3 regions of the Rhodococcus sp. RS1C4 genome follow, and region 3 is predicted to be linked to each of the others. Evidence: riboswitches for the same ligand, from Rfam matches in the RefSeq annotation. Region 3 holds a riboswitch; each other region holds the start of a gene.

Region 1 (9,648 bases), on a different contig from region 3:
GCTCGACGCGCCCGGATCTGATCGGGCCCGGACCGTGGATGGAGTATCACGACGACACCTTCGTCGCGCCGGACACCGCGACGGTGATCGCGAGCAACAGTGCCGGCCAGCAGGCTTTCGTGCACGGCAGGCACCTGGGACTGCAGTTCCACCCCGAGATCGACGTCGACGTCTTCGACTCCTGGGCCGACGCGTGGGTGCGCGACGGTATCGAGCAGGACCAGGACATGGTCGATGCCATCAGGAAAGACCTGGTGGATAACGAAGCCGACCTGCGTGCACGCTGCGCTGCGCTGCTCGACGGGTGGATTTCGTGCCGTCCACTTCCCGCCGCCCACTACGGTGGGGAGCATGAACTTCAGTGACCATCAGATCGGCATCTATGCCCAGGGCATGTTCACCGATCAGAAGCCGAAGATCACCACCAACCTCGCGAAACTCGAGGATCAGGCCGCGGCGAGGCTGACGCCCGAGGCGCTGGGGTACATCGTCGCCAGCGCCGGTAGTGGTTCGACGGCCCGGGCCAATCGAGAAGCGTTCGACCGGTGGCGCATTGCACCGCGTATGTTGCGTAGTGCGGCCGAGCGGGATCACTCGGTCACGGTGCTCGGTACGGAGCTACCCGCGCCTGTGTTGATCGCTCCGGTGGGAATTCAGACCCTCGCCCATCCGGACGGTGAGCTCGCCACCGCACGAGCCGCAGCGGCGCTCGGCATTCCGTACATCCACTCGACGCAGGCGTCGCACTCGTTCGAGCAAGTGGCGGAAGCCGGTGGCGACGCACCGCGGTGGTACCAGTTGTACTGGCCCACCGATGCATCGGTGCTTCTGAGCTTTCTGGATCGGGCCAAGACCACCGGCTTCACGACGCTCGTGCTCACCCTGGACACGACCCTGCTGGGATGGCGTCCGGCGGACCTCGACCGCGGTTATCTCCCCTTTCTCGCCAACCTCGGCATCGAGAACTATCTCACCGATCCGGCGTTCAAGGCCGGTCTCGAGCAGCCCGTGGAGACCAATCCCATTGCTGCGGCGATGCACTGGGCCAAGATGTTCCCCAATCCGGGGCTGAACTGGGGTCAGCTGAAGTTCCTGCGGGATCACTGGGACGGTCCGATCGTCCTCAAGGGGATCTGCACCGTCGGAGATGCGAGGTCGGCCGTCGAGCACGGAGTCGACGGCATCGTGGTGTCCAATCACGGTGGGCGCCAGATCGACGGCGCACGAGCATCGTTGGACGCGCTGCCTGCGATCGTCGACGCCGTCGGTGACCAGGTGACGGTCTTGTTCGACTCCGGTGTGCGCACGGGTGCGGACATGGCCAAGGCGCTTGCGCTCGGAGCGGACGCGGTACTGCTCGGCCGGCCGTTCCTGTACGGCCTTGCGCTCGGCGGGCAGGAGGGCGTGGAGCACGTACTACGCTGCATCCTCGCCGAATTCGATCTGGTCACCAGCTTGTCCGGGCACACCGGTGCCGGCGAACTCGGCCGCGAATCCGTGGTGCGCGCATGAGTCCGTCCTGGGTCGAGCACGCAATCTGGTGGCATGTCTATCCTCTCGGATTCGCCGGTGCGCCGGTGCGAGAGTGGGACGGAACCTCCTTGGCCGAGGAGCATCGGTTGCTCAAGGTGGTCGAATGGCTCGACTACGCACTGGAACTCGGGGCGTCCGGTGTCGCACTCGGTCCCATCTTCGCCTCGGAAGGCCACGGGTACGAGACCGTCGACCACCTGCGCGTCGATGAGCGGCTCGGTACCGACGAGGACTTCGACACTCTGATCGACCGAGCGCACGGCCGTGGAATCAGGGTCATGCTCGACGGTGTCTTCAATCATGTGGGGCAGAGCTTTCCACGGTTCCAGAGCGCTCTTGCCGGGGACTCCGACGCGGCATCCTGGTTTCATCTCGACGCCTCCGGGCGTCACCGCAACTTCGAAGGTCACGACGAACTCGTCGCGCTCGACCACAGCAGCGCGGCAGTGCAGGACTACGTCGTCGACGTCATGCAACACTGGCTCGGCCGCGGCGCCGACGGATGGCGTCTGGATGCGGCATATGCTGTGCCGCCGGAGTTCTGGGCGACCGTACTACCGCGGGTCCGCGAACGGTTCCCCGACGCGTATTTCCTCGGCGAGGTCATCCACGGTGACTACGCACAGATCGTGCAGCGGAGCTCGCTGGACTCGGTGACCCAGTACGAGCTGTGGAAGGCGACGTGGAGTGCAATCGCGGAGCAGAACTTCTTCGAGCTCTCGCACGCCCTCGGTCGCCACAACGAGTGGCTCGACACCTTCGTGCCCGCCACGTTCGTGGGCAACCACGATGTCAATCGCATCGCCAGCACCATCTCCGACGAACGGCATCTCCCCCACGCGCTCGTCACGCTGTTCACCACTGGTGGAACACCGATGATCTATTACGGCGACGAGCAGGGATTCCGCGGCGTCAAGGAGGAGCGCGTCGGCGGCGACGACGACGTCCGGCCCGAGTTCCCCATGACCCGTGAGCAACTCGATTCGGCGGGATGGTCGACGTTCCACCTGCACCAGGAACTGATCGGACTACGTCGACGCGCTCCGTGGCTGCACACTGCGAAAACCGAGACCGTCGAGCTGGCCAACACCGCGATGCTCTATCGGGTCCACAGTGGCGACAACGCACTGCACGTCGCGCTCAATCTCGGCGACGACACCGTCGACTACCGCATCTCCGGTGAAGTCCTGGCAGGTGTTGCCTCCGTGGACCGGGGACGGACGACGGTGCCGGCACACGGATGGGCGGTCATCGGCTAGCCCGACCGTAGGGCGATCTATCACTCTCTACAAATTTCGATAGATCGCCGTAGACGGAGTGATAGACGGTAGCGCCCCGCGAAGGGACTACAGTGTGCAGTCGACACGGGGTGCCGCACCGACGCGGCTGAGAACACACCCGTCGAACCTGATCTGGTCAACACCAGCGTAGGGATGTCAGCGCGGATCGAAAGTTTTATCTGGGTGTCCGTGCATCCTCACGTTCGTGGTGTCCGCCGAGCGAGAGGCACACGCATGAACTTCGATCGTCAGACCGTCGTCGTCACCGGAGCCGGACGGGGCCTGGGAACCGCAGTGGCCCGCGCGTTCGCTGCGCAGGGAGCACGCGTCGTCGTCAACTATCGACGTAGCCGCGAGGCTGCGGAGGCACTGGCGTCGGAGATCGGTGGTGTGGCCGTCGCTGCCGACGTCACCGATCCCGCCCAGGTCGACGCCCTGTTCACCGCAGCCGAGCAGCATTTCGGCACGTCGGTGACCACCGTCGTCAACAATGCTCTCGCCGATTTCTCGTTCGACGGTGACGCGCGCAGCAAGGCGGACACCATCTCCTGGGACCAGTTCGACGCCCAGTTCCAAGGCGCAGTGCGCGGCGCACTCAACACGACTCAGCGCGCGGTGCCGGGTATGCGGGCCGCCGGATCGGGCCGGATCGTCAACGTCGGCACCAACCTGTTTCAGAACCCGGTGGTGCCGTATCACGACTACACGGCATCGAAGGCCGCGCTTCTGTCCCTGACCAGGACGCTTGCGGCCGACCTCGGCGGCGACGGCATCACCGTCAACATGGTGTCCGGCGGCCTGTTGCGCACCACCGACGCGAGCGCCGCGACGCCGGAGGAGGTCTTCGATTTCATCGCCGCCTCCACTCCACTGAAGCGTGTGGTGACGCCCGAGGAGTTCGCCGATGCGTTGCTGTTCTTCGCATCGCCGTGGTCCCGTTCGGTGACCGGCCAGAATCTCGTCGTGGACGGTGGATTGGTCAAGGACTGATGATGCATCTGAACGCCTTCCTGTACAACTGCGGTCACCACAGCGCCGCCTGGCGACATCCGCGTTCGCGCGTCGAGGATCTGGGCGACATCGGGTACTACGAGAAGCTCGCACAAACGGCGGAGCGCGGCAAGCTCGATGCGGTGTTCTTCGCCGACGGCCACTCGGTGCGTGACCCGGCAGGAGCGGGAACATGGTTTCTGGAACCGATCACCGCGATGACGGCGATGGCGCGGGCGACGACGCACATCGGTCTGGTGACCACGGTGTCCACCACGTTCTACACGCCGTTCCACGCCGCGCGCCTGCTCGCCTCCCTCGACCACATCAGCGGCGGACGTGCCGGATGGAACGTCGTCACCTCGATGTTCGACGCCGAGGCACGCAATCACGGCTTCGACGAGATCCCGCCTCGCGGTGAGCGATACGCGCGTGCCGAGGAGTTCGTCGACGTCGCCCTCGCTCTGTGGGACACGTGGGACGCCGACGCGCTCGTGCTCGACCGTGACGGCGTGTACGCCGATCCGGACAAGGTGAACCGGATCGACCACTCGGGCAAACATTTCCGGGTCGACGGTCCACTGACGGTCCCTCGTTCGCCGCAAGGCCGGCCGGTGCTGTTCCAGGCGGGCGCGTCGGGGCAGGGCCGGGATCTGGCCGCCCGCTACGCCGAGGCGATCTATGCAGTTGCCTACGATATCGACTCCGGCGCAGCGTATTACGCAGATGTGAAGGCGCGGGTCCGCAGCGCTGGACGGGAACCGGCGTCCGTCGGCATCATGCCCGGCCTCGTGACCTACGTCGGATCGACCACAGCCGAGGCGAGAGCGAAGAAGGACGAGCTCGACGCCTTGTTGCCGGTGGAGCAGTCGTTGAAACAACTGAGCACGTTCGTCGAACAAGACTGCAGTGCGTGGGAACTCGATGCTCCTGTCCCTTCACTGCCTCCCATCGAGGAATTCACCGGGCCCCACGGACGGTACGAGACCATCCTTCGGATCATCGCGAAGGACTCCCCGACCGTCGGTGAGCTGCTCGGCACGCTCGCCGCAGGCGGCGGCCACGCGACGATGATCGGCACTCCCGAGTCCATCGCCGACGAGATCGAGGCCTGGATCGACGGCGGTGCAGCGGACGGCTTCAACCTGATGCCCCCGCTGTATCCGGACGGTTTGGACGACTTCGTCGACCATGTGGTACCTGTCCTGCAGTCGCGGGGGCTCTTCCGTAGGGACTACACCTCCGACACGCTGCGTGGTCACCTCGCCTGATCGGGGCGTGTGTTCACGAGTGGACCGAAGACTGCGCGATCGACGAAGTCGACGAGCGCATCGAGTCCGTGCGACGGTTCGCCCGTCCATCGGCGTGCGAACGACTCGGCGGCGCCGGCTACGAGCTGCGCCGTCACCGCGGGTGACGCCGGCAGCTCGACGCCGTCGCTCTCGAATCCGCGCAGTCTGTCGACCCACGGCTCGAACTGCAGGATGGTGAATTCTTCGACACGGGAGGAGAGTTCGTCGTTGACGAGGGCTGCGTCGCGGAGCGCGTCGATGACTGTTCGATTCTCGCCGAAGATCCGCCAGAACACCTCGAGGTGGGGACGCATGGTTCGCGCGGTTCGTGCGACCGGATCCTGCGCGGCGACTATCGCGTCGGCTTCCTCGCCGAGCCGTTCGGCGAGGGCGAGCAGTAGTGCGTCCTTGCTGTCGAAATGGTTGTAGAACGACCCCGTCGACCGGCCGGCCTCGCGCGTGATGTCGGTGATCTTGGCCGCGAGGTATCCCGTCCGCGCGAACACGACGCGCGCGGCGTGCTCGAGTTCCGTGCGGGTTCGGGCGGCTTGAAGCTCGCGTGAAGTGGTCGGCACATGCGCCCTTTCGGTTGACAGCTACATGTGTAGCGTACAGACTGAATCTAGATTCAGTGAATACCGATTCAGTCACCCGCGTGAGGGTGCGGACGATGGGTGGAGGCACGTCGTGAAAGCAGCAGTTCTGACCGAGTACGGGATTCCGAGGTTCGCCGATCACGAGGACCCGACGGGTGCGGAGGGCATCGAGGTGCTTCGGGTGGAAGCGGCCACGATCAATGCCGTCGATATTGCCATCGCCTCGGGCGGGCACTACCTGAGCCCGCGAACCCTGCCCGTGATCGCAGGCATCGAAGGCGGTGGTGTCACCGCCGACGGACGTCGGGTGTACTTCTCCCTGCCGCGGGCTCCGTTCGGTTCGATGGCCGAGTTCGCGCCCGTACCCGTGGGCAACCTGATCGACATTCCGGACGGCCTGGACTTCGGAACCGCCGCGACCTTGGGAAACGCAGGCCTGGCGGGAAGTATGCCGCTCGTCGAGGGGGCGCACCTGAAGGCAGGCGAGAGCGTCGTCATCCTGGGCGGCACCGGCGTGGTCGGGCGCATCGCCGTGCAGGCTGCGTCCTTGCTCGGCGCCGGGTCCATCACGGTCGTCGGACGCGACCGGCAGGCATTGGAGGCGACGCTGGAACTCGGCGCCACCGGTGTGGTCGCCGTCGGCTCGACCGAAGGCGACCTGACGGCAGCGATCCGCGACGCGTCCGGAGGCGTCGACGTGATCCTCGATTACACCTGGGGCACTGTGGCACTCGCCGCGCTTCGGGCGGGAAACCGAGGCGTGCGGTCCATTCAGATCGGCGACCGAGCCGGAGCCGACATCACGATCCCGGCACAGCTCATGAGGGCACTGGGAGCGACAGTCGCAGGGTTCATGCCGATTCACCACGGGCCGCAAGCGGTGGTCGACGCCTACCGTCGGATCAGTGACTGGGCAGCCGAAGGCAAGCTTCGGATCGAGTACGAGGAAGTTCCGCTGTCCGACGTCGAGAAGGCATGGAGCCGAGCATCATCGGTGCGGCACAAGCTGGTTCTCGCGCCCTGAGATGTTCTTCGGTCGACGGCCGGCTACTCAGCGGCCAGTCCGGCGATGTATGTCTTGGTGAGTTCCGCGATGTCGCGCGCGTGGGAGATCGGCGACCAGTGGCCTGCTGGAATGTCGTTGCGAGTCAAGTTCTTCACCCACTTGCCTGTGTCCGCGTAGTGGTACGGGCGCACGGCGACGTCCTCGGTGTTCACGATCAGTTGGACGGGGATGTCCACGTAGCGTTCCCGCGGCTTCGTCAGTCGTGGAACGATGTTGGCGCGATAGAGGTTGGTGCCGTTGGTTGCATCGGACCACAGGGTCGAATTCTGTGTCACCAGAGCAGGATCGACGCCCGAGAACTCCTGCAGGAACGCGGGCCACCCTTTGGCGAACTGGCGTTTGATTCGCAGCGTCGACAGTCCGGGGATATGGAACGTGACCGTGTACCAGGAGGCGCGCACCTGGGCGAGGACGTGTCGTATGCCCTCCGCCGTCGGTTTCGCGAGGCGCGAGCGCGACCATTTGCCGAGGTGGTCGAGGTTGGGACCGGAAATGGATGTGTAGGAGGCGATGCGGTCGATGGCGTGTGGCTCGGCCGCTGCTTCCCAGGCCTGGACTGCGCCCCAGTCGTGCGCGAGGACGTGGACTTTCCGGTCCGGGCTGACGGCGTCGATCACTGCATAGAAGTCGGAGGCCAGGTTGCGGAGCCGGTATGCCGACCGCTCCTGAGGAATCGTGCTCTCGCCTGCTCCGCGCACGTCGTAGGACACGACGCGATAGTCCTCTTCGAGGAGCGGGACGATGTGGCTCCACAACTCGTGCGTGTCGGGCCAGCCGTGAACCAGCACGATCGTCTCACCGTCCGGGTTGCCGGTCTCGAACACGGCGAGGTGCATGCCCTCGTTGACGACGATTCTGCGGTCCATAGCGGTGTTCATGCACTCGACTTTAGTATGAATCCGGGTTACATGTACACGAACTGTCGGTCCTGCCTGCGAGAATCGACCGGTGATCGAGAACTCCGACTGGCCGCCGACCGTACGCGCGATCGCCGACGCAACCGATGACGCAATCACCGCGGCACGCGCCCGCTCGAAAGGCGACTTCGACGACGCCGCGCGGAGTCTCGACTCCGAGGACAGAGCCCAGGTCTCCTCGATCCACGCCGAGATGGTGCGTTCGCTACTCGAAGAACTGCATCCCGACGGTCTCACCGGCGAGGACGTCCAGGATGCATTGACGAGCGCGGTCCGGGCGTCGGCCGCGTGGTACGAGGATCTGGACGTTCCCGGCTTCGTCGAGGTGCTGACGGGGGCGCTCGGCGTCGCCGATCACATGCAGGAGGCCGCGGAGCAACGGCCGTTTCCCCGGCCGGAGCACGCGATCCTGATCATCACCGACTTGCTGGTCAGGCGAAAGGTCGCGGCCCAGGGCTACATCCAACGCGCGGTCGGCGAGATTCGGCGGGCCGAGACGATGGAAATGCCGTAACGCTTTCTACATGTTTCTAGTGTCCATGGAAGAAAGCCGTAGAAGGCGATAGTGAGCGTTGCTATCGCCTTCTACGAATATCTAGCGCGCAGCCGATAGAGGTGTAGAACCATCCAGAGACGGACGTGCAGCCCTGCGCCGGTCGAGTAGTAGGTTGGCTGCGCCGATGACGGCCCTGATCGATGATTCGACGCTGCTCGCGTCGATGGCCATCGCCCATTCGCGTCGACCGTCGATGTCGCACTGGACGAAGGTCGCCGTCGAGCCGTGCAGAAGCTCATGCAGGCCCAGCGGTTGCTGGTGGAACGCGGTGATCTCGATGTGGATGCCTGCGTCGTAGAGCATCGACGTCAACGCGTCGATCGGGCCGAAGCTGGTTGCCGTCGTGGAGTGAATGGAGTCGCCGATCCCGAAGGTCGCATCGAAGGTCTTCCGGCCGCCTCGCGCGTCGGATTCCTGCCAGCTGCCCAGGCGGATCGGACCCGAGGCGCCGCTGAACTCGGCACGGAACTCCGACCAGGTCATGGCCTGCGCGGAGGCCGTCAGTTCCGGCGGGAGAATGCCGCCGAAACGCGACGCGAAGGACTCGCTGGCAGACGACGGGGCGGAAGAGGTGCAGGGGAGAGCGTTCATGGAAGTGGTCTTTCCGAATGTGAAGGAAGGACCGAGATAGGTAGCACAACGACCCGCAGCGGGGGTCGGTCCGAATCAGACCCCGCTACGGCGGTGTACTACGAGAAACTTCTGCACGAGTGTCAAAGTACTCTCGCCTGCCCGTGCAGAGCAAGAATTCGGTCGTCTAACGGTGTCTAGCGGCCAGCCGATAGTGCCCGATACGGCGCGATGAAGTTGCTAGGCCTCGATAACACTCTCTAGGACACGGCCTAGATGTACCCATAAAGAGCAATCCCACTTGTTACTTTGACCCCATGGACCCCGTGCGTAACCCCTACGCTCCCGGCGCAGGTCAACGTCCGCCCGAACTCGCCGGGCGAAAGAAGCAACTCGACGCCTTCGACGTCGTACTCGAGCGCATCACCCGTGGCCGTCCGGAGCGAAGCGTCGTACTGACGGGTCTGCGAGGCGTCGGGAAAACGGTATTGCTGAATCACTTGCGTTCGGCGGCCGTCGCGCGAGGATGGGGCACCGGCAAGATCGAAGCGCGGCCGGACCAGGAGCTGCGACGGCCACTGTCGTCGGCACTACACATGGCCGTCCGAGGAATCGCCGCGTCGCACCGGGATCCCGAGCGCGTCGACGAGTTTCTCGGAGTGCTCAAGGCGTTCGCGCTCCGAGCGTCGGCGGACAAGGGCATGCGCGAGCGTTGGCAGCCCGGCATCGACGTTCCGGCGAAGACCGGACGAGCCGACTCGGGTGACATCGAGATCGACTTGGTCGAACTGCTGCTCGACGCGTCGGCGCTGGCCGGGGACGTCGGCGTAGGCATCGCCATCTTCATC
Region 2 (9,648 bases), on a different contig from region 3:
AGGAGTGCGGCGCGTTGGCGCATTCCCCCAGACATCTCCGAGGGCCGAGCGTTCTCGTACCCAGCGAGTCCGAAGACGTCGAACAGGTCCCGAGCCCGGGTACGCGCCTCTTTCTTCGGAACGCCCTGCACCTCGAGGCCGAGGGTCGTGTTGTCCAGCACCGACCGCCAGGGGAACAGCAGGTCTTTCTGCGGCATGTAGGCACTGCGGGGTGCTTCGACGACACCCCCGTCCGGCGAGTCGAGGCCGGCCACCATGTTGAAGATGGTGCTCTTGCCGGATCCGCTCGGGCCGATCACCGACACGAATTCACCGGGTTCGACGTCGAAGTCGATGCCGTCCAGGATCGTGCGGTTGCCGTAGGACTTCGTCAGGCCTGCCACGTGCACTCTGCTCATCGCGGCTGTTCCTCTCGTCCCCGTTCGTCGCGAGCCCAGGGTATGAACAGTCTCTCGACGACGTACGTCAGCAAGAAGAGCAGGACGCTGATGACGGCGGTGACGAGGACGGCAGCGAGCACCAGATCGGTACGAAACGAGTTTTTCTGCTGGCTCATGTAGATGCCGAGGCCCGCGCTCGCGCCGGCATATTCCGCGAAGATCGCACCGACGACGGCGTAGGTGATGCCGATTCGGAGCGAGGTGAAGAACCGCGGCATCGCCGACGGTAGACGCACGTATCTGAACTGCTGCCAGCGGCCGGCTCCCATGCTCGACAGGAGCGCTCGGGCGTCGCGATCGGCCGAGGCGAAGCCCTCGATCAGGCCGATTGCCATGGGAAAGAAGGTCGCCAACGCAATGACGAGGATTTTCGGAAGCAAGCCGAACCCGAACCAGATGATCAGCAGGGGCGCGATCGCGATGATCGGCAGTGTCTGCGACACCACGAACAACGGAACGACTGCTCGACGCAGCCAGGGCGAGAAGTCGACGGCGACAGCGAGAATCCAGGCGACGACGCAGGATACGGTGAAGCCGATGACCGTGACCTGCAGTGTCGCTGCAGCATTGGCCGCGATCGCGTCTCGATGCGCCCATCCCTGACTCAGGATTCGCGTGGGTGAGGGAAGTACCTGAGGCCGAATTCCACTGACGGTGACGTAGATCTGCCACACCGCGACGAGGACGACGACGATGGTTGCCGACGGCAGGGCCCAGCGAACGAGAGCCCGCCCGTCCGCTCCGGCAGTCGGCCATCGCCTGACACCGCGTGCGGCCGGAGACGCCTCGGAAGACGCGTCGCCGATCGCCGAGGTAGTCATTCGGCGACGTACTCGTCGGTGAAGTACGTGGACCAGTCGGGCTCGGACGAGAGCGGCGCGCCGTTCTCGTCCACCAGAACCCCGTTGTCGTACAAGAACTTCGAGTACTCGGTCCACTTGTCGAGGTTCTGCGTACCGACCGTGCCGTCGTCGGTGCGCATGTACTTGTCCGCCAACATTCGTTGGCTCTCGAAGACCAACGATTCGTCCGTGAAGGTTCCCGGGTTGGCGTCGATGACGTCCTGGGCGGCGCGATCGGGGTCGTCGGCCGCAAGCTGGTACCCGCGTTGCAGTGCCTGGACGAATTTCCCGGCTTCATCGGAGTTGTCGGCCAGCCAGTTCTCGTTGCCGCTGATGGTGATGGCGTACGCGTCGGGGAACGCGTAGTCGGTGTTCTCGAAGTACTTCATCGGGGTCCCGCTGTGCTCGGCTTCGATGCCTTCCCATGCGAGATAGGAGACGGTGAAGTCCGCGGTACCGGAGTACACGGCTTCGTACGCCGACGTCCCCAGCACCACGGTCTCGTACTCGCCTCTACCACCGTCGTTCTGGATAACCTGTCGTAGGCCTGCCTGCTCACCGGTGTCGCCGAAGCCGGCGTACACCTTGCCGTCCAATGCCTTGGGGCTCGGAATGTCGTCGCGGTCTGCGCGGACACCGATTGCCGTCGCCCAGTGTTGCAGGGGGGCGAGCACCGAAACGATCTGCGCACCGGCGGCTTTCGCGAAGACGGTGGAGCTCTGCGTGCTGATCCCGAACTCCGCGTTACCGGAATCGACGAGGGTGTCCGACGAAGTGTTGTTGTACGGCAACACCTCTACGTCCAGCCCGGCGTCCGCGAAGTAGCCCTCCTGGAGGGCGACGTACAAGCCGGTGTGATTGGTGTTGGGTGTCCAGTCGAGCGCGAATCTGATGGTGTCCGAATCGTTCGTTTGCGCGCACGAGGTCAAGCCCGCCACGGAGATCGCGGCGCACGCAAGGGCGAGGAGACGTTTCATCGTGCCACCGGCCACGGCGTCGGGTGAAGTGCGGTGTCCCAGAACATCAGTTCGTACCGGGTGGCGACGCGAAACGCCTGCGTCATGGCGTGGCGCTGCACGTCCGTCGCCGCAGCAGCCGCGTCGTCGACGAGGGCGCGGGCGCCGTCGACGAGCGTGCGGAACTCGTCGGAATCGTACGTGGACACCCACCGTGCATAGGGGTGTTCGGGGTCGCGCTGCAGGACTTCCCGTGCCGCGAGCGACAAGCGAACTGCCACGTCGGCATAGATCCAGTAGCACGGAAGTACGGCCGCGGCCGCGACTACGTAGGGCTCGGTCGCGGCGGTGGCGACGAGGTACGAGACGTAGCCGAGGCACGCCGGTGAATGTTCGATCTCGGCACCGGGGCTCGGTAGCGCGTCGCTGGACAGCAGCGACGCATGAAGTGACGCTTCGGCGACGGCACCTGCCGCAGACGATGCCCAGAACGCCGCGGTCTGCGTGTCCGGCGCTCTCGACGCCAGGATGGACAGGGCTTTGGCGTATCCGGCCAGGTAGAGCTCGTCCTGGGCGATGTACGTGCGGAACGCGTCCAGCGGAAGCGTGCCGTCACCGAGGAGCTCGAGGAACTCGAGATCGTCGATCGCGGCGCGCAGATCCGCCGTCGCGTCCCACAGGTGATCCGTGTAGCGACCGGAATCGCCGGGTTTTTCCGAGTGCACCGAGTGCACAGGCGTTGTCATCGCCTTGACATCCCTTCGTCAGCATTACCTGCATCAGGTTCGACGGGTGTGATCTCAGCATCCGCATGTACGGACGCACCCCGTGTCAGAACATCGCCGACCCTAGCACTCTCGTCGGCGATCCGTTACTGCATGTCCTCGAGCTCCTTGCCGTTGGTCTCGGGAATCTTCGATTTGACGAAGAAGAACGAGACTGCCGCCATGACGGCGAAGAATCCGTAGATCGCCCACAGGCCGATCGCTTGGGTGAGCGGCGGGAAGGCAAGTGTGACAGCGAAATTGGCCAGCCAGTTCGCGGCGGTTCCGATTCCGAGGGCGACGGCGCGCATACGGTTGGGGAACATCTCGCCGAGAAGAACCCACATGATGGGTCCCCACGTCGCCGCGAAGAAGATCACGAACAGGTTCGCTCCGACCAACGCGACGGCACCCCACGGGCTCGGGAGGGACACGTCGTCGCCACTGCCGATCTGTTGGGAGAACGAGATCGCTGCCATCAGCAGACCGACGAACATGCCGACGGAACCACCCAGGAGCAGTTTGCGTCGGCCGATTCGGTCGACGAACAGAATGGCCACGAAGGTCATCGTGACGTTGATGATCGAGGTGATGACCGACGTCGTGAACGACTGGTCCTCGGTGAAGCCGACGGACTTCCACAGCGTCGTCGAGTAGTAGAAGATCGCGTTGATGCCGACGAACTGTTGCAGGACGGCCATGACGATGCCGACCCACACGATCGGCTGGAGCCCGAACTTAGGGCCGCGGATGTCGGCGAACGAGGCCTTCTCCTCCTTGCGGAGAGTGAGGCGGATTTCGTGGACTCGCTCGTCGGGATGCAGTTCACCGGTGATGTTGGCGAGGATGTCGGCAGCTTCCTGGTCGAGGTGCTTGCCGACGAGGTAGCGAGGTGACTCGGGGATGGTGACTGCGAGCAGGCCGTAGATCAGGGCCGGTACGACGCCGACGAGGAACATCCAGCGCCAGGCTTCCTGACCGAGCCAGAGGTCGTTGGACGCACCGTCCGCGGCGCCCTGCAGCAGGGCGTCGGAGAGAAGGGCGGCGAAAATCCCGAGGGTGATGGCGAGTTGCTGCAGTGACGCCAGACTTCCGCGCCATTTCGCGGGAGCGATCTCGGCGATGTAGGCGGGCGCGATGACGGAGGCGATACCGATACCGAGGCCGCCGAGGATGCGCCACAGGATCAGGTCGGGGACGCTGAAGGCGAGGCCCGATCCCAGCGAGGAGATGGTGAACAGGGCCGAGCCCAGCACCATCACTTTCTTGCGGCCCCATCGATCGGCGAGCGAGCCCGCGAACCAGGCGCCGACGGCGCACCCGATCAGCGCGATGGCGACGACGAAGCCGGTGGTGAACGAGCCAAGTGAGAAACGGCCTTCGATGGCGTCGACGGCCCCGTTGATCACGGAGCTGTCGAAACCGAACAGGAAGCCGCCGACCGCGGCGGCGACGCTGACGCCTATGACTTTGGCGTTGCGTCGAGTCGGCGTGGTGGACATCGGGAAAACTCCTTCCCGGTCGGAGAGCTCAGTGCTCTCGGCCGCGACAGATGATCGTGCGGCGGTCTCGCCGTACGGCTGTCAGCTTATGCCCGGTCGTTCGCACTGCGAAACACACCGGTCACTTCAACTCGAACGCCGTGTCGGACACGGTGAAACCATGCCCTACCTGGTCGGTGCAGGAGACCCCGGCGAGCTCGTCGACCCTGCACGTGATGCCGTTCGACGTACCCGACCCGGGTATCGAGAGCGTTTCACTGTAGGGGAGCGGAGTGGCGATGGCGTCGAACCGATGGAACCGAGGGTCACCGGAGCTCAGGAATCGCGCCGCGGTGCCGGCCGTCAGCTCGATCGTGTTGGGAGCCACTCGAGAATCCGGAGCGCCGCTGCCCTCGACCCGGGGAGCAGTGGGCGGGAACTCGCCGTGACAGCCGGCGACCGACGCATCGGTGATGAACACGGCGCATTCGAATTTCCCGGTAGGGGAGGTGAAGTAGTAGAAACCGCTGAGCCCCTCGTAACGAGCGGGGTCGGCGACTGCGGGCGTGGTGGTCGAGTTCGTCGTCGGCAGAGTGGTCGACCGCAGAGTGGTCGTCTGCGCGGGAGTTGTCGTGGCCGGGGGTGTGGTCGTCCGGATCACCGACGGCGGATCGGTGTCCACCGTCGCGAGCGGCGCCGTTGCGTTCCCCGACGACTGCGTGCTGCACCCGGACAGGAGGACGGCGGCAAGCCCGCACGCTGCACCAGCGTAGATCCGAACCCGCGTCATACGGCTCAGCATAAAGAACGTCGCGGACATGAACGACGATCCGCGCCGACGGGGAGTTGGTACGTTGGCGAACGCCGGTAGATCGTAGGAGGGGCCATGAGCGAGACGACATGCCAGGTGCGCACGCCCGACGGTGATGTGATCGGCCATCAGGACGGGTCGGTCCACGCGTGGAAGGGCATTCCCTACGCGGCGCCGACGGACGGTGAACATCGATTTCGATCCCCTCGCCCCGTCGAACCGTGGACACAGCCGCGGGACTGCAGGCACTTCGGGTCCGTCGCTCCGCAGGGCCTGGACAACCCGGTACCCATCGATCCCGACATCCCCATGTCGGAGGACTGCCTGTCGCTCAACGTGTGGGCGCCGGAGCCGGACGGAACCCCGCGACCGGTCATGGTGTGGATTCACGGCGGCGCCTACTCGCTCGGGTCCTCGTCTCAGGCGGTGTACGACGGTCGGCGTCTCGCGGAAGTCGGCGACCTGGTGATCGTGACGATCAATTATCGGATCGGCGCGTTCGGATTCCTCGACCTGTCCTCGTTCTCCACCGACGACACGGTGTTCGAATCGAATCTTGGTTTGCGGGACATGATCGCGGCGCTCGAGTGGGTGCGCCGATCGATCGACGCGTTCGGCGGTGACCCGTCGAACGTGACGCTGTTCGGTGAATCGTCGGGTGGCGCGTCGGTGACGACGCTGATGACGTCGCCGAAGGCCGCGGGGTTGTTCCACCGCGCGATAGTGCAGAGCGCACCCGCGACGTCGGTGTACGGTCCCGACCGCGCTGCGCAGGTGGCGGGACGATTCCTCGAACTCGTCGACGTCACGCCGGATCGAATCCACGAGCTGAAGACCATCGAGTTCATGCGGCTCGTGGAGGCGGGCGACACGCTCTGTTACGAGATCCCGACGAAGGTGCCCGGCACACTCGGGCTCGCGCCGGTCGTCGACGGCGACATCGTGCCTCGGTATCCGGTCGCGGCGTTCCAGAAAGGGTTCGCCCACCGAATTCCGTTGATCATCGGAACCAACAACGACGAGGCGTCGATCTTCCGGTTGATGAAGTCGCCGCTGATGCCGGTCACCTCGGACACCGTGTCCGAGATGTTCCGGGCGATCGCGAACGACCACGCGGAACTGCCTGCTTTCCGCGTCGCCGAGATCATGTCGGCGTACCCGGAACGATCGAAGACCTCCGGGGCGCTCGCGATGTCGACCGACGCGGGGTTCAAGATGCCCAGCCTCTGGATCGCCGACGCGCACAGCAGGCATTCGCCGGTCTGGATGTACCGGTTCGACCACGCGACGCCGATGCTGAAAGCCGCGCGGATCGGAGCCGGTCACGCAACGGAACTGCCCTACGTCTTCGGCAACTTCGGCACCCTGAACCGCGATCCGACGTTCTGGCTCGGTGGCCGCAAAGCTGCGACGGCCGTCTCGGCCCGTGTGATGAAGCGGTGGACGGCGTTCGCGCGTCACGGAGTTCCCGCAACGCTGGACGGCGCGAAACACTGGCCGCTGTACACCGAGCCGGCTCGTGCCACATTGGTGATCGACGGCCAGGACAACGTCGTCGACGACCCGGACGGGGAGACCAGGGTGGCGTGGGGTGACCGGGTACTCGGCTTCAGCTGACACACGTCGACCGAGCACGCTCGCGCCGCGGAAGGATTGAGTGTCCGACCTTCCGGTTACGTTCGGTACGTGCTGTTCACTCGAATCATCGACACCTCCTCGGCCGTCGGTGCCACGCGCTCCCGCAAGGCGAAGACCGAGGCTCTACGCCTGCTGCTCGCCGACCTGCAGTCCGCGGACGTGGGGGTCGTCGTGTCCTGGCTGTCCGGGGAGCTGCCGCAGGGCCGCATCGGGGTCGGGTGGCGCACTCTGGCAGACATCGACGTCCCGGCCGCTCCGGACGGTGTGCTGACGGTGAGCGAGGTCGACGACGCCATCACCGCCGTCGCGTCGACGTCGGGACCTGGCTCGGCCGCGCGGCGGCGTGAACTGCTGGTCGACCTCTGGGCGTCGGCGACCGGGGCGGAACGGAAGTTTCTCGTCGGCCTGATGACGGGTGAACTTCGCCAGGGTGCGCTCGAAGGAGTGATGACCGATGCGATCGCCAAGGCCGCCGGGTTGGATCCGGCGCCGGTGCGCCGGGCGTTCATGTTGTCCGGGCGTCTCGACGCGACCGCAGTTGCTGCGTTGAACGGTGGGGAGGAGGCACTGGCAGGCTTCGGTCTTCAGGTCGGAAGGCCGGTTCGTCCCATGCTCGCCTCGCCGGCGGAGACGCTGGCGTCCGCCTGGGCGGACATGGAGGGAGATGTGAGCGTCGAGTACAAGCTCGACGGTGCACGGATCCAGGTGCACAAGCTCGGAGACGACGTGCACATCTACACCAGGACGTTGCGCGAGATCACCGACGGCGTACCGGAATTGGTGGAGCTGATTCGCACACTTCCCTGTGAGTCCGTGGTGTTGGACGGTGAAACCCTTGCGCTGACCGACGGTGGGAGACCCCGGCCGTTCCAGGAGACGATGAGTCGGTTCGGCGCGCAGAGCGCACACGAATTGCTCTTGCAGCCGTACTTCTTCGACTGTATCCACCTCGACGGAGTTGACCTGTTGGACGAACCGCTCGAACGACGACTCGACGCCCTCGAGCGCGTGGCTCCGCAACATCGGATCCCGTCCTTGGTGCGACCCGACGCGGATTCGGCCGCCGCTCACTTCGATGCGGCGTTGGACGCCGGTCACGAAGGGGTGATGATCAAGTCGCTGTCCTCGATCTACGCGGCCGGACGACGGGGAAAGGATTGGCAGAAGGTCAAACCCGAGCACACTCTCGACCTCGTCGTGTTGGCTGCGGAATGGGGCTACGGGCGACGCACCGGGTGGTTGTCCAACCTGCATCTGGGAGCGCGTGACCCGGACGGCGGTGACCCGATCATGGTCGGTAAGACGTTCAAAGGTCTCACCGATGCGTTGTTGCAGTGGCAGACCGAGGAATTTCTCGAGCACGAGCGATCGCGCGACGAGCACACCGTCTACCTGAACTCCGAACTGGTCGTGGAGATCGAGCTCGACGGCGCGCAGACCAGTAGCCGCTATCCGGGTGGTGTGGCACTGAGATTCGCACGCGTGCTGCGGTATCGGCCGGACAAGACCCCGGCGGATGCGGACACCATCGACGCCGTGCGGGCCCTGTTGATGCCGTCGACCTGAGTCGTTACCCGGCCGAAACGTCCTCACTTCATGTTGTAACACCATTGACCGCACGTGTACCTCGTGGATCACTTATGTTGAACAGGCCCATCGAGAACGAGGGACGGAAGTGGTCAGCCATGACGACAGTTCGAGCGGCTCTGGTCCAGACCAACTGGACCGGCGACAAGCAGACGATGATCGAGGCGCACGAGGGATACGCGCGCAGTGCGGCCGAACAAGGGGCGAAGGTCGTCTGCTTCCAGGAGTTGTTCTACGGCCCGTATTTCTGCCAGGTGCAGGACTCGAAGTTCTACGACTACGCCGAGTCGGTTCCGGGACCCACCGTCGACAGGTTCGCGGCACTGGCGAAGGAATTGGGCATCGTCATGATCCTGCCGGTCTACGAGCAGGAACAACCGGGCATGCTCTACAACACCGCGGCCGTGGTCGACGCTGATGGTACCTACCTGGGGAAATACCGCAAACACCACATCCCGCACGTGAACGGTTTCTGGGAGAAGTTCTACTTTCGGCCCGGCAACCTGGGCTGGCCGGTGTTCGACACCGCAGTAGGTCGCATCGGCGTCTACATCTGCTACGACCGGCACTTTCCGGAAGGGTGGCGTGCGTTGGGTCTCGCCGGAGCCGAGATCGTGTTCAATCCGTCGGCCACCTCGCGCGGGTTGTCCAACTACCTCTGGAAACTCGAGCAGCCGGCGTCGGCGGTGGCCAACGAGTACTACATCGGAGCCATCAACCGCGTCGGCATCGAGGAGTACGGCGACGACGACTTCTACGGCACCAGCTACTTCGTCGACCCCGAAGGCAAGTTCGTCGGTGACGTCGCCTCGGACAGCGAGCCCGAGTTGATCGTGCGTGACCTGGAGATGGATCTCATCAAGACGGTCCGTGACCGGTGGGCGTTCTATCGGGACCGCAGACCCGACGCCTACGCGCCGCTGGTGGAGCCATGACCGCCGGCCGGAGGTGCTGAGATGGGGACGACGTTCGTTCACGGAGGCACAGTCGTCTCGCCGACGGGTGCCCAACCGCTCGATGTGCTGATCGACGGTGGCACCATCGTCGCTGTGCTGCAACCAGGTTCGACGGTGCTCGCTGCCGACCTGACCCAGACGGCGGACACGGTGATCGACGCGACCGGGAAATA
Region 3 (9,648 bases):
AACGTGAACCGGACGGCGTTGGTCACGTCCGGCTCGCTGCCGAGTTGCAGCGCGGATTCCAACACCGCCGCGGTGCCGCTGCCGTTGTCGTTGATGCCCGGGCCTTCCTCGACGCTGTCCAGGTGGGCGCCCGCGACCACGACGTTCGAGGTGTCTCCCGTCGAGGTCTGCGCGATGATGTTGCGGCTCTTGGTCGTTGTGGTGACCGTGTCCAGCGTGAGCGTCAGTTCCGGCGCCGACGCGACGGCCGCGCCGTCCTCCTGCGAGACGCCGCCCGTCGGGATCTTGGCGTCGTCCTTGCTGCCGAGAGTGCCGTTGTCCACGGGCCCGGGGACGTTGTTGACCACGACGACCGCGACGGCGCCGAGGTCCGCCGCGACGGTTTGTTTGGCGACGAAGGGACACAGACCCCGGTTCACGACAACGATGGCACCGCTGACGTCGAGTCCGTCGTAATCGGTTGCCTCGCAACCGGGTGACTCGTCGGCGGGAGCTGCGACGACGCGTGCGGTGATGCCGTCCTCGGGGGTGGCTGGAGAGTATCCGAGGGCTTTGACCGAGATCTGCTCGTCTCCGGCCGACAGCAACTCGGTGTCCACCGTGAACTGGTCGAAGTCGAATTCCGGTGTCTCGACGTCGAATCCGGCTGCCTGCAGTTTTCCGCTCACGTAGTCGACGCTGGCGTCGTATCCGGAGGTGCCGGCGGCGCGGTTGCCGTTGTTCTCCGACGCGATCCGTTCGAGCTCCTCGAGGTGAGCGACCACGGCGTCGCCGGTGACGGCGTCCGCGAGCCCTGGGCCGTCGGGACTGGAGATCGGCGTCGGAACCGACACGGCCGGCTGCTCCTCGGCCCCGGAGTTGTCCGAGGACGTGGAGCAACCGGCCAGGACGAGCGCGCCGACTGCGAAACTTGCAAGCAAGGTCTTCCGTGGCATGGAAGCACCCTAGCTTCTCCGGCCGTCAGGCGTCTCGATGATCGGTGACGAACACTGCGGCGCCGAACACGATGGCGGTGAAGACCACGAAGTAGACCAGGCTCCCCCACGGTCCCCAGTGGAAGTCGACTCCGCCGTCGGATCCGAGGAAGTGAGAGGCATTGAGCCAGGGCAGGAACGGTTGCACCGCGCGACCGAAGGATCCGAACAGGCCGAAGAGGTTCTCGACCACCAGCGGCCACAGCAACAGCAGTGCGATGGCGCCTGCGGACTGGCGAAGAAGGGCACCGACTCCGACGGCGACGACGATCTGCAGGAAGGCGAGGATCGCGGTCCCGTAGATGACGCGCCACGTGCCGTCGATGTCGAAGCTCAGCAGTTCGCCTGCCTCGGCGCCTGCGAACACCTTGGCGATGTAGAACGCGCCGAGACCGAGGACGAAGCTCAGCACCAGCCCCAGAACACCGATCAGAAATGCCTTGGCGACGAGAACCGATGCGCGATTGGGCATCGCCTGGAACGTCGTACGGATGACGCCGAAGCGATACTCGCTGGTCACCGTCAAGGCGGCCAGGATCATCAACACCATGACTCCGAAACCTCCGACGCCGCTGCCGACCGCGTCGTAGACGGTGGGGAGGTACGGATCGTAGTCCGGTGTGTCACCCTGAGCCACTTGATCTTTGTAGGATTCGAGGCCGAGTTCGGAGGTGAATCCGACGATTCCCGCGAGGCCCAATCCGAGGACGATCACCGCGATCGTGCACCACCAGGGTGACTTCGTCGAGGTGATCTTGATACGTTCCGCAGCCAACACACCCATCAGAGAGCACCACCCATCGCCTTGTAATCCGACCCCTGACCGTCCACACCATCAGCACCCGCACCGTGATACTGAACATCCTCACCCGTCAGCTTCATGAACGCCTCCTCCAAAGACCCACGCTGCGAGGACAACTCATGCAACACGATCTGATGCCGAGCAGCGATATCACCGATCACCTCGGTCGTCGAATCCGTAACCACGATCGCCGGCTGCAACTGATCCACCCCCGCAGGCTCACGCACCGTCAACCCCGCCGACGTCAACGCACTCCGCAACGCATCCAACTGAGGACTACGCACCTTCACCGACGCCTCCGACGCATGATCGATGAAATCCTGCACCGACGTATCCGACACCAACCGACCCCGACCGATCACCACCAGATGCTCCGCCGTCTGCGCCATCTCCGACAACAGATGACTCGACACCAACACCGTCCGACCCTCCGCCGCCAAACGCTGCATGAACTTACGAATCCACACAATGCCCTCAGGATCGAGACCATTCACCGGCTCATCGAACAACAACACCTTCGGATCCCCCAACAACGCCCCCGCCAGACCCAACCGCTGCGACATACCGAGCGAGAAACCACCCGCATTCTTCTTCGCAACCTCACTCAGCCCCACCAACCGAAGCACCTCGTCCACACGAGACCTCGGAATACCGTTCGACGCAGCCATCCACTCCAAATGCGCACGCGCAGAACGATTCGGATGCACCCACTTCGCATCCAACAACGCACCCACACTCCGCAACGGCTGCTTCAACTCGCCATACGGCTTACCCTCGATCAACGCCTGACCACTCGTCGGACGATCCAGACCCAAAATCATCCGCATCGTCGTCGACTTCCCCGCACCATTCGGCCCGAGAAAACCCGTCACAATCCCCGGCTTCACGGAAAAAGACAGATCATCGACCGCCTTCACCGCACCGTACTGCTTCGTCAACCCCGTCACTTCGATCATGAACGGAAATACTGCCCTGTTCCGGTTCGTACCGCATCGCTCGGAAGTATTCTTTCGAGTCGTTCTCACGGATGACGGAAAGCGGAATTTCGTCAGGGTTTTCCCTGAGATGCAAAGAACCTCCGAAGGTATTCCTTCGGAGGTTCTTTGCGGTTTATATTACTTTACACTCACGCGTCCCGGCGGTTGACGACCAGCAATGCTGCACCGAACACGACGGCGGTGAAGATCGCGAAGTAGACCAGGCTTCCCCACGGTCCCCAGTGATAGTCGACGCCTCCGGCTTCACCGAGGAAGTGGCTGGCGTTTCCGAAGGGCAGGAACGGCTGGATCGCGCGGCCGAAGGATCCGAACAGTCCGAACAGCGACTCGACCAGTAGCGGCCAGAGCAGCAGCAGTGCGATGGCGCCTGCGGACTGGCGAAGAAGCGCACCGACTCCGACGGCGATGAACACCTGCAGGAAGGCCAGGATCGCGGTTCCGTAGATCGCTCGCCAGGTGCCGTCGATGTCGAAGCTCAGCAGAGCGCCTGCATCCGGTCCGGCGACTGCCTTACCGATGTAGAACGCCAGCAGTCCGAGAACGAACGTCAGCACGAAACCGAACACACCGATGAGCGACGCTTTCGCGACCAGCACTGCGGCGCGGTTCGGGACCGCCTGGAACGTGGTTCTGATGATGCCGAAGCGGTATTCGCTGGTCACCGTCAGCGCAGCCAGGATCATGAGGACCATGAGCCCCATGCCGCCGACGCCACTGCCGACCACTTCGAAGACCGACGGTAGGTAGGGCTCGAATTCGGGTTTGTTGCCCTCGGCGATCTGGTTGTTGTAGGACTGCAGACCCAGTTTGGCCGCCAGTCCCACCGCGAAGGCAAGCCCCAACCCGAGGGCGATGATGGCGATCGTGCACCACCAGGGTGACTTCGTCGAGGTGATCTTGATACGTTCCGCAGCCAACACACCCATCAGAGAGCACCACCCATCGCCTTGTAATCCGACCCCTGACCGTCCACACCATCAGCACCCGCACCGTGATACTGAACATCCTCACCCGTCAGCTTCATGAACGCCTCCTCCAAAGACCCACGCTGCGAGGACAACTCATGCAACACGATCTGATGCCGAGCAGCGATATCACCGATCACCTCGGTCGTCGAATCCGTAACCACGATCGCCGGCTGCAACTGATCCACCCCCGCAGGCTCACGCACCGTCAACCCCGCCGACGTCAACGCACTCCGCAACGCATCCAACTGAGGACTACGCACCTTCACCGACGCCTCCGACGCATGATCGATGAAATCCTGCACCGACGTATCCGACACCAACCGACCCCGACCGATCACCACCAGATGCTCCGCCGTCTGCGCCATCTCCGACAACAGATGACTCGACACCAACACCGTCCGACCCTCCGCCGCCAAACGCTGCATGAACTTACGAATCCACACAATGCCCTCAGGATCGAGACCATTCACCGGCTCATCGAACAACAACACCTTCGGATCCCCCAACAACGCCCCCGCCAGACCCAACCGCTGCGACATACCGAGCGAGAAACCACCCGCATTCTTCTTCGCAACCTCACTCAGCCCCACCAACCGAAGCACCTCGTCCACACGAGACCTCGGAATACCGTTCGACGCAGCCATCCACTCCAAATGCGCACGCGCAGAACGATTCGGATGCACCCACTTCGCATCCAACAACGCACCCACACTCCGCAACGGCTGCTTCAACTCGCCATACGGCTTACCCTCGATCAACGCCTGACCACTCGTCGGACGATCCAGACCCAAAATCATCCGCATCGTCGTCGACTTCCCCGCACCATTCGGCCCGAGAAAACCCGTCACAATCCCCGGCTTCACGGAAAAAGACAGATCATCGACCGCCTTCACCGCACCGTACTGCTTCGTCAACCCCGTCACTTGAATCATGGGGTCCACTGTGCCCGATCGACGGGTGCTCGCACATCGCCCGCGAGTCGCGATTCGACTCATCCTTTCGGATGACACCCGTACCTAGGTGAGTGGTTGTGTAGGCCCTGGCCTACACAACCACTCACATAGGAGAACTGGCCTGGGCCCAGAAACGTTTGGGAATGCGGCCCGCGCGGCGGGCCTCGAATCCGGCGCTCACCGCGTGCCGCATCGCCGACGCCATCAGTGCGGGGTCTTTGGCGCGGGTCACGGCGGTGGCGAGAAGAACTGCGTCGCACCCGAGTTCCATCGCCACGGCTGCGTCGCTGGCGGTGCCGATGCCTGCGTCGAGGATGACAGGAACGCCTGCCGCGTCGACGATCATCTCGATGTTGTGTGGGTTGGAGATGCCGAGTCCGGTGCCGATCGGCGCACCGAGTGGCATGACGGCGACGCAGCCGATGTCTTCGAGTCTGCGTGCCAGGACGGGGTCGTCGGTGGTGTACGGGAGTACGTTGAACCCGTCGTCGACGAGTTGCTCTGCGGCCTTGACCAGTTCGATGGCATCGGGCAGCAGTGTTCGCTCGTCGGCGATGACTTCGAGCTTCACCCAGTCGGTTTCGAGTGCTTCGCGTCCGAGCTGTGCAGTGAGAACGGCTTCGGAGGCGCCGCGACAGCCGGCGGTGTTGGGCAGGGGTGCGATGTCGAGCTTGCGCAGTAGATCGAGGACACCGGTGCCGCCTGCGGCGTCGACGCGTCGCATGGCCACGGTGGTCAGCTCGGTGCCCGACGCCACCAGCGCCTCTTCCAGGACGGTCAGGTTCGCTGCTCCTCCGGTGCCCATGATGAGTCGGGATTCGAAGGTTCTGTCCGCGATAGTCAGCACGTCAGCCACCCTGCACCGCGGTGAGGATTTCGATGGTCCAGCCGGGTTCGACGGTGGTGGCGTCCCATCGGCTCTTCGGCAGGACTGTTCCGTCGACGGCGACGGCGATGCCCGTGTCCGGCATGGACAGATCGGCGAGGAGTCGACGCATCGTCAGCCCCTCGGAGAGTGCGTGTTCTTCGCCGTTGACGGTGATCATCGGTGCCTTCCTGTCTCGAATCGGGCTGGATCTGCAGCCTTGGCTTCGGGGAGTGTGTCGCCGGTGAGTAGTGCGGCGACAGCGTCTGTGGTGATGGGTGTCAGCAGGATTCCGTTGCGTCCGTGTCCGGCGGCGACGATGACGCGTTCGGAGACGCGGCCGATGAGTGGTAGGCCGTCGGGGCTCATGGGGCGCAATCCGGCGGCGGCTTCGTGTAGTTCGTATTCGCCGATGCTGGGCATCAGTCGTTCGGCGTCGGCGATGAGGTCGCGGACTCCGGCGACGGTGACCTGGGTGTCGTGGCCGGATTCGTACTGGGTGGCGCCGACGACGAGGCCGTCGCCGCGTGGCACGAGGTAGATGGGGCGGCCGTGGACGCTGCCTCGGATGGTTCGGCTGGGCGGAGCCGTCGCGCTGGGTCGTCGTCGGAGTCGGAGTATTTCGCCTTTGACTGGTCGGACGGGGATGTCCGGGAGAAGGGCGGAGACCTGCGCTCCGGCGGCGACGACGATTCGGTCGGCAGTCAGGGCGTCGAGGTCGGTCACCTGTTCGGCGACGAAGTCGACGCCGGCTGCGGACGCTGTCAGTGCGTCGACGAGGGCGCGGTTGTCGACGGCCTGTTCCGTCGGCGCGAGAAGTCCGAGGCGGATGTTCTGCGCGAGCGAAGGTTCGAGTTCGCGGATCTGCGCCCGGTTCAGGATGTCCAGCTGGTGCCCGTGTTCGCCGACGAATTCTGCGATGGTCCGCAGGTCCTGGGCGTCGGCGGCGTCGAGTGCGACGGTCAACGAGCCCGATGCGGTGAACACGTCGACTCCGAGCTCGCGTGCGAACTCGGGCCAGCGGTCCAGCGAGCGCGCCCCCAGCTTCAGTAGTTCGTGTTCGCCCGGCCATCCCTCGGACAGCGGTGCGAGCATTCCGCCGGCCACCCAGGACGCGCCCGACCCGATGTTCGGGTCGTACAGCTGGACCGACCATCCGTCGCGCTGCGCCCTGGCTGCGACGGCGAGGCCGATGACGCCGCCTCCGACGACGGCAAGCGTTCCGAGCCCCGACTTTTCGAACTGCGGCCCGTCGAACTGCGACTTTTCGAACTTCACCGAGAACCACCCTCACTCCCTGCGCCGGCATGATCCGGTTCAGGTATTGACGGTAAGGACGGGCGTGTCCACTCTCAGCCCCGCGTACCCCAGGACTCCCGTGTATCTGTCTTTCCGACGAGAAGACTACCGTCTGGAGACGTGCATCCCACTCAGAGCTCCCGTGAACGCTTGAACTCTGCCCGCCTGTACCTGTGCACCGACGCCAGGCGCGAGCTCGGCGATCTAGCCCAGTTCGCCGAGGCGGCACTGTCCGGCGGCGTCGACATCATTCAGCTTCGCGACAAGAACTCCGCAGGTGAGCGTGAGTTCGGTCCGCTGGAGGCCAAGGACGAACTGGCTGCGCTGGCCGTTCTGTCCGCGGCCACCAGGCGTCACGGCGCGCTGCTGGCCGTCAACGACCGCGCGGACCTGGCGTTGGCGTCGAACGCCGATGTGTTGCATCTGGGCCAGGGCGATCTGCCGGTGCATTACGCGCGGCAGATCCTCGGACCGGATGTGGTGATCGGACGTTCGACGCAGAACCGTAGCCAGGCGAGTCTGGCGGCGATCGAGGACGGTGTGGACTACTTCGCGACCGGGCCGGTGTGGGCGACGCCGACGAAGCCGAATCGCAAGGCCGCGGGCCTCGAACTGGTGCGCAGCACGGCCGACTCGGCTCCGACACGGCCGTGGTTCGCCATCGGCGGTGTCGACGCCGACAACGTCGACGAGGTCCTTGCGGCCGGCGCGGACCGTGTTGTGGTCGTGCGTGCCATCACGCAGGCCCGCGACCCTCAGGCCGCAGCTCAGGCGCTGGCGGAGAAGCTGAAAGGCAACTAGCTCAGCCAGGCGAGGACGGTCGATGGTGGGAGCACCTGCACCGCCGTCGGCAACCGTTCCTTCAGGCCGCGGTCCGCGGTGACGAGCGCGGTCAGCGCGCTGCCGTCGTGTGCGCGCCGAGCGAGTTCGTCGTCGCCGCTGCCCGACGCATGGATGACGGGGACTCGGGCGTCGTCGAATCGGGCTGCGCGGGCGTCGCCTTCGAGGACGGCTTCGATGGTGGTGAGCCACCCGTAGGTGCCGCCGGGCAGTTCGACGGTGCGCGGCAGGACGTCGGCGAGGGAGGTCAGCAGCTCGCCGGTTGCGCCGCTGCGGTCCTTCCACCAGCCGTTGGGGCGGGAGCCGAGCACGTTGGCGGTGTCGAGCAGTACGCGGAGAGGTTCGGTCCGCAAGGTGGGCCAGCTCGCCGCGAAGCCGGGGTGCAGAGGCAGGGCGTCGACCATGCTTTCGGGAACCCAACGCAGTTCGGTGCTTTCACCGTTCGGGGTGGTGGGAAGCTGAGTGTCGGCGTCGGCGACGACGGTGGTGTACGTCCAACCGCTCGGGGCCGTCGCGGTGAGCTTTTCTCCTCGGACGTTGAGCCGGGCCGCGCCGATTCCTGCTTCTTCGTCGGCTTCACGGACGGCGGCCGTCACTGCGCTCTCGTGCGAGTCCTTCGCGCCGCCCGGAAGCGCCCAGGTTCCGCCCTGGTGACTCCAGAGGGCGCGGTGTTGCAGCAGTACCGTCGGCTCACCGTCTGCGGACGGTGCACGCAGGAGCAGACCTGCGGCTCCGTACCTTCCCCAGTGTCGCGTGCCGTTCTCCCCGACTACCCACCCGTCACCGTCGCCGCGCATACCTCCACACCTTAGGGGACTGCACCTTCGGAGTGTTCGCCGTCCACGTACGCACCGCGGGCGGAAACTTATATGCTCGAACCTGTGAACGTGGTCGGCACTACACCCACTGCTGCCGTACCTCCCACGACGGCCGCCACGGCCTCGGAGAGCGACTCGCGGCGTGAGTTGCGGCGCCTGGCACGGTCGACGCCTGCGCGCATGATCGCCCTGGGCGGTCTGCTGATCGTGTTGCTGGTCGCGACGGGGTTCGTGACGAGCGAGGCTGTGTCCGATCGCGAGTCCACGCTCGATTCGTTGTTGGTGCGCACCGAGCCTCTGGCCAATTCCGCGCAGAATCTGTACGGCGCCCTGTCGGTCGCGGATGCCGCGGCGTCGACGGCGTTCATCTCCGGTGGCCTGGAACCTCAGGCGGTGCGTGATCGGTACGCGCAGGCCATCGGCGACGCGGGCACCGAGCTGATCCGGGCGTCCGGCGGGCTCGGCGAGTCCGACACCGAGGCCAGGGACGCTCTCACGGAGATCGGTGCGGCACTGCCGGTGTACACGGGCCTCGTCGAGACCGCCCGTTCCAACAATCGGAGTGGCAATCCCGTCGGATCGTCGTACCTCGGTGAGGCGTCCACGCTGATGCAGACCTCGCTGCTTCCCCGCGCCGAGGGCCTGTACACGGCGCAGGCATCGCGGGTGTCGACGGATCAGGAAAGGTTCGTCCACCCACCGGTGTTCGCTATCGCGACCATCGTCGTCGTCCTCGGACTGCTGGTGTTGGCTCAGCTGTACTTGTCGCGGCGCACGCACCGGACCCTGAACTGGGGGTTTCTGACGGCGTCGGGTCTGGTCACGGTGCTCCTCGGGTGGATGCTGGTGGCCGGGCTCATCTCCGCGACCGCGACCGACCGTGCGCTGGACCGCGGTGTCACCCCGCTGCAGAAGCTCACCACGGGGTTCATCCTCGCTCAGCAGGCCAGGTCCGACGAGACTCTCAACCTCGTGCGCCGCGGCAGCACCCGCGAGTACGACGCCGAATTCAACGACAACACGCAGAAACTGGCCGATCTGTTCGACGGTGATGCGGCGATGACGGAGTCGTTGGCCAAGTGGAAGACCGCGCATCAGCGGATCGACGACGCGTTGGCCGTCGGCGATTTC

What was found. Region 3 has a riboswitch for thiamine pyrophosphate ahead of thiO (glycine oxidase ThiO). Riboswitches for the same ligand answer to the same signal wherever they lie in the genome.
Region 1: another riboswitch for thiamine pyrophosphate. It lies ahead of CH289_RS07545 (3-oxoacyl-ACP reductase); the one in region 3 lies ahead of thiO (glycine oxidase ThiO).
Region 2: another riboswitch for thiamine pyrophosphate. It lies ahead of CH289_RS16555 (TenA family protein); the one in region 3 lies ahead of thiO (glycine oxidase ThiO).

Annotation. Positions count from the first base shown of each region.
Region 1 is NZ_NOXZ01000017.1:178,419-188,066, reverse strand. It holds gene CH289_RS07560 (type 1 glutamine amidotransferase) at 1-365, shown strand, start outside; gene CH289_RS07555 (alpha-hydroxy-acid oxidizing protein) at 352-1,512, shown strand; gene CH289_RS07550 (alpha-amylase family glycosyl hydrolase) at 1,509-2,792, shown strand; TPP riboswitch at 2,889-2,984, shown strand; gene CH289_RS07545 (3-oxoacyl-ACP reductase) at 3,048-3,803, shown strand; gene CH289_RS07540 (LLM class flavin-dependent oxidoreductase) at 3,803-5,074, shown strand; gene CH289_RS07535 (TetR/AcrR family transcriptional regulator) at 5,062-5,670, opposite strand; gene CH289_RS07530 (quinone oxidoreductase family protein) at 5,783-6,715, shown strand; gene CH289_RS07525 (alpha/beta fold hydrolase) at 6,739-7,635, opposite strand; gene CH289_RS07520 (hypothetical protein) at 7,706-8,188, shown strand; gene CH289_RS07515 (alpha-isopropylmalate synthase regulatory domain-containing protein) at 8,270-8,821, opposite strand; gene CH289_RS07510 (ATP-binding protein) at 9,118-9,648, shown strand, end outside.
Region 2 is NZ_NOXZ01000032.1:3,966-13,613, forward strand. It holds gene CH289_RS16540 (ABC transporter ATP-binding protein) at 1-398, opposite strand, end outside; gene CH289_RS16545 (ABC transporter permease) at 395-1,261, opposite strand; gene CH289_RS16550 (ABC transporter substrate-binding protein) at 1,258-2,259, opposite strand; gene CH289_RS16555 (TenA family protein) at 2,256-2,984, opposite strand; TPP riboswitch at 2,978-3,077, opposite strand; partial or broken gene CH289_RS16560 (sugar porter family MFS transporter) at 3,110-4,552, opposite strand; gene CH289_RS16565 (hypothetical protein) at 4,626-5,273, opposite strand; gene CH289_RS16570 (carboxylesterase/lipase family protein) at 5,370-6,911, shown strand; gene CH289_RS16575 (ATP-dependent DNA ligase) at 6,981-8,498, shown strand; gene CH289_RS16580 (nitrilase-related carbon-nitrogen hydrolase) at 8,618-9,454, shown strand; gene hydA (dihydropyrimidinase) at 9,476-9,648, shown strand, end outside.
Region 3 is NZ_NOXZ01000028.1:72,649-82,296, reverse strand. It holds gene CH289_RS13815 (M28 family peptidase) at 1-935, opposite strand, end outside; gene CH289_RS13810 (ABC transporter permease) at 961-1,758, opposite strand; gene CH289_RS13805 (ABC transporter ATP-binding protein) at 1,758-2,732, opposite strand; gene CH289_RS13800 (ABC transporter permease) at 2,903-3,700, opposite strand; gene CH289_RS13795 (ABC transporter ATP-binding protein) at 3,700-4,674, opposite strand; gene thiG (thiazole synthase) at 4,799-5,551, opposite strand; gene thiS (sulfur carrier protein ThiS) at 5,544-5,741, opposite strand; gene thiO (glycine oxidase ThiO) at 5,738-6,838, opposite strand; TPP riboswitch at 6,838-6,950, opposite strand; gene thiE (thiamine phosphate synthase) at 6,980-7,660, shown strand; gene CH289_RS13770 (NUDIX hydrolase) at 7,657-8,496, opposite strand; gene CH289_RS13765 (hypothetical protein) at 8,587-9,648, shown strand, end outside.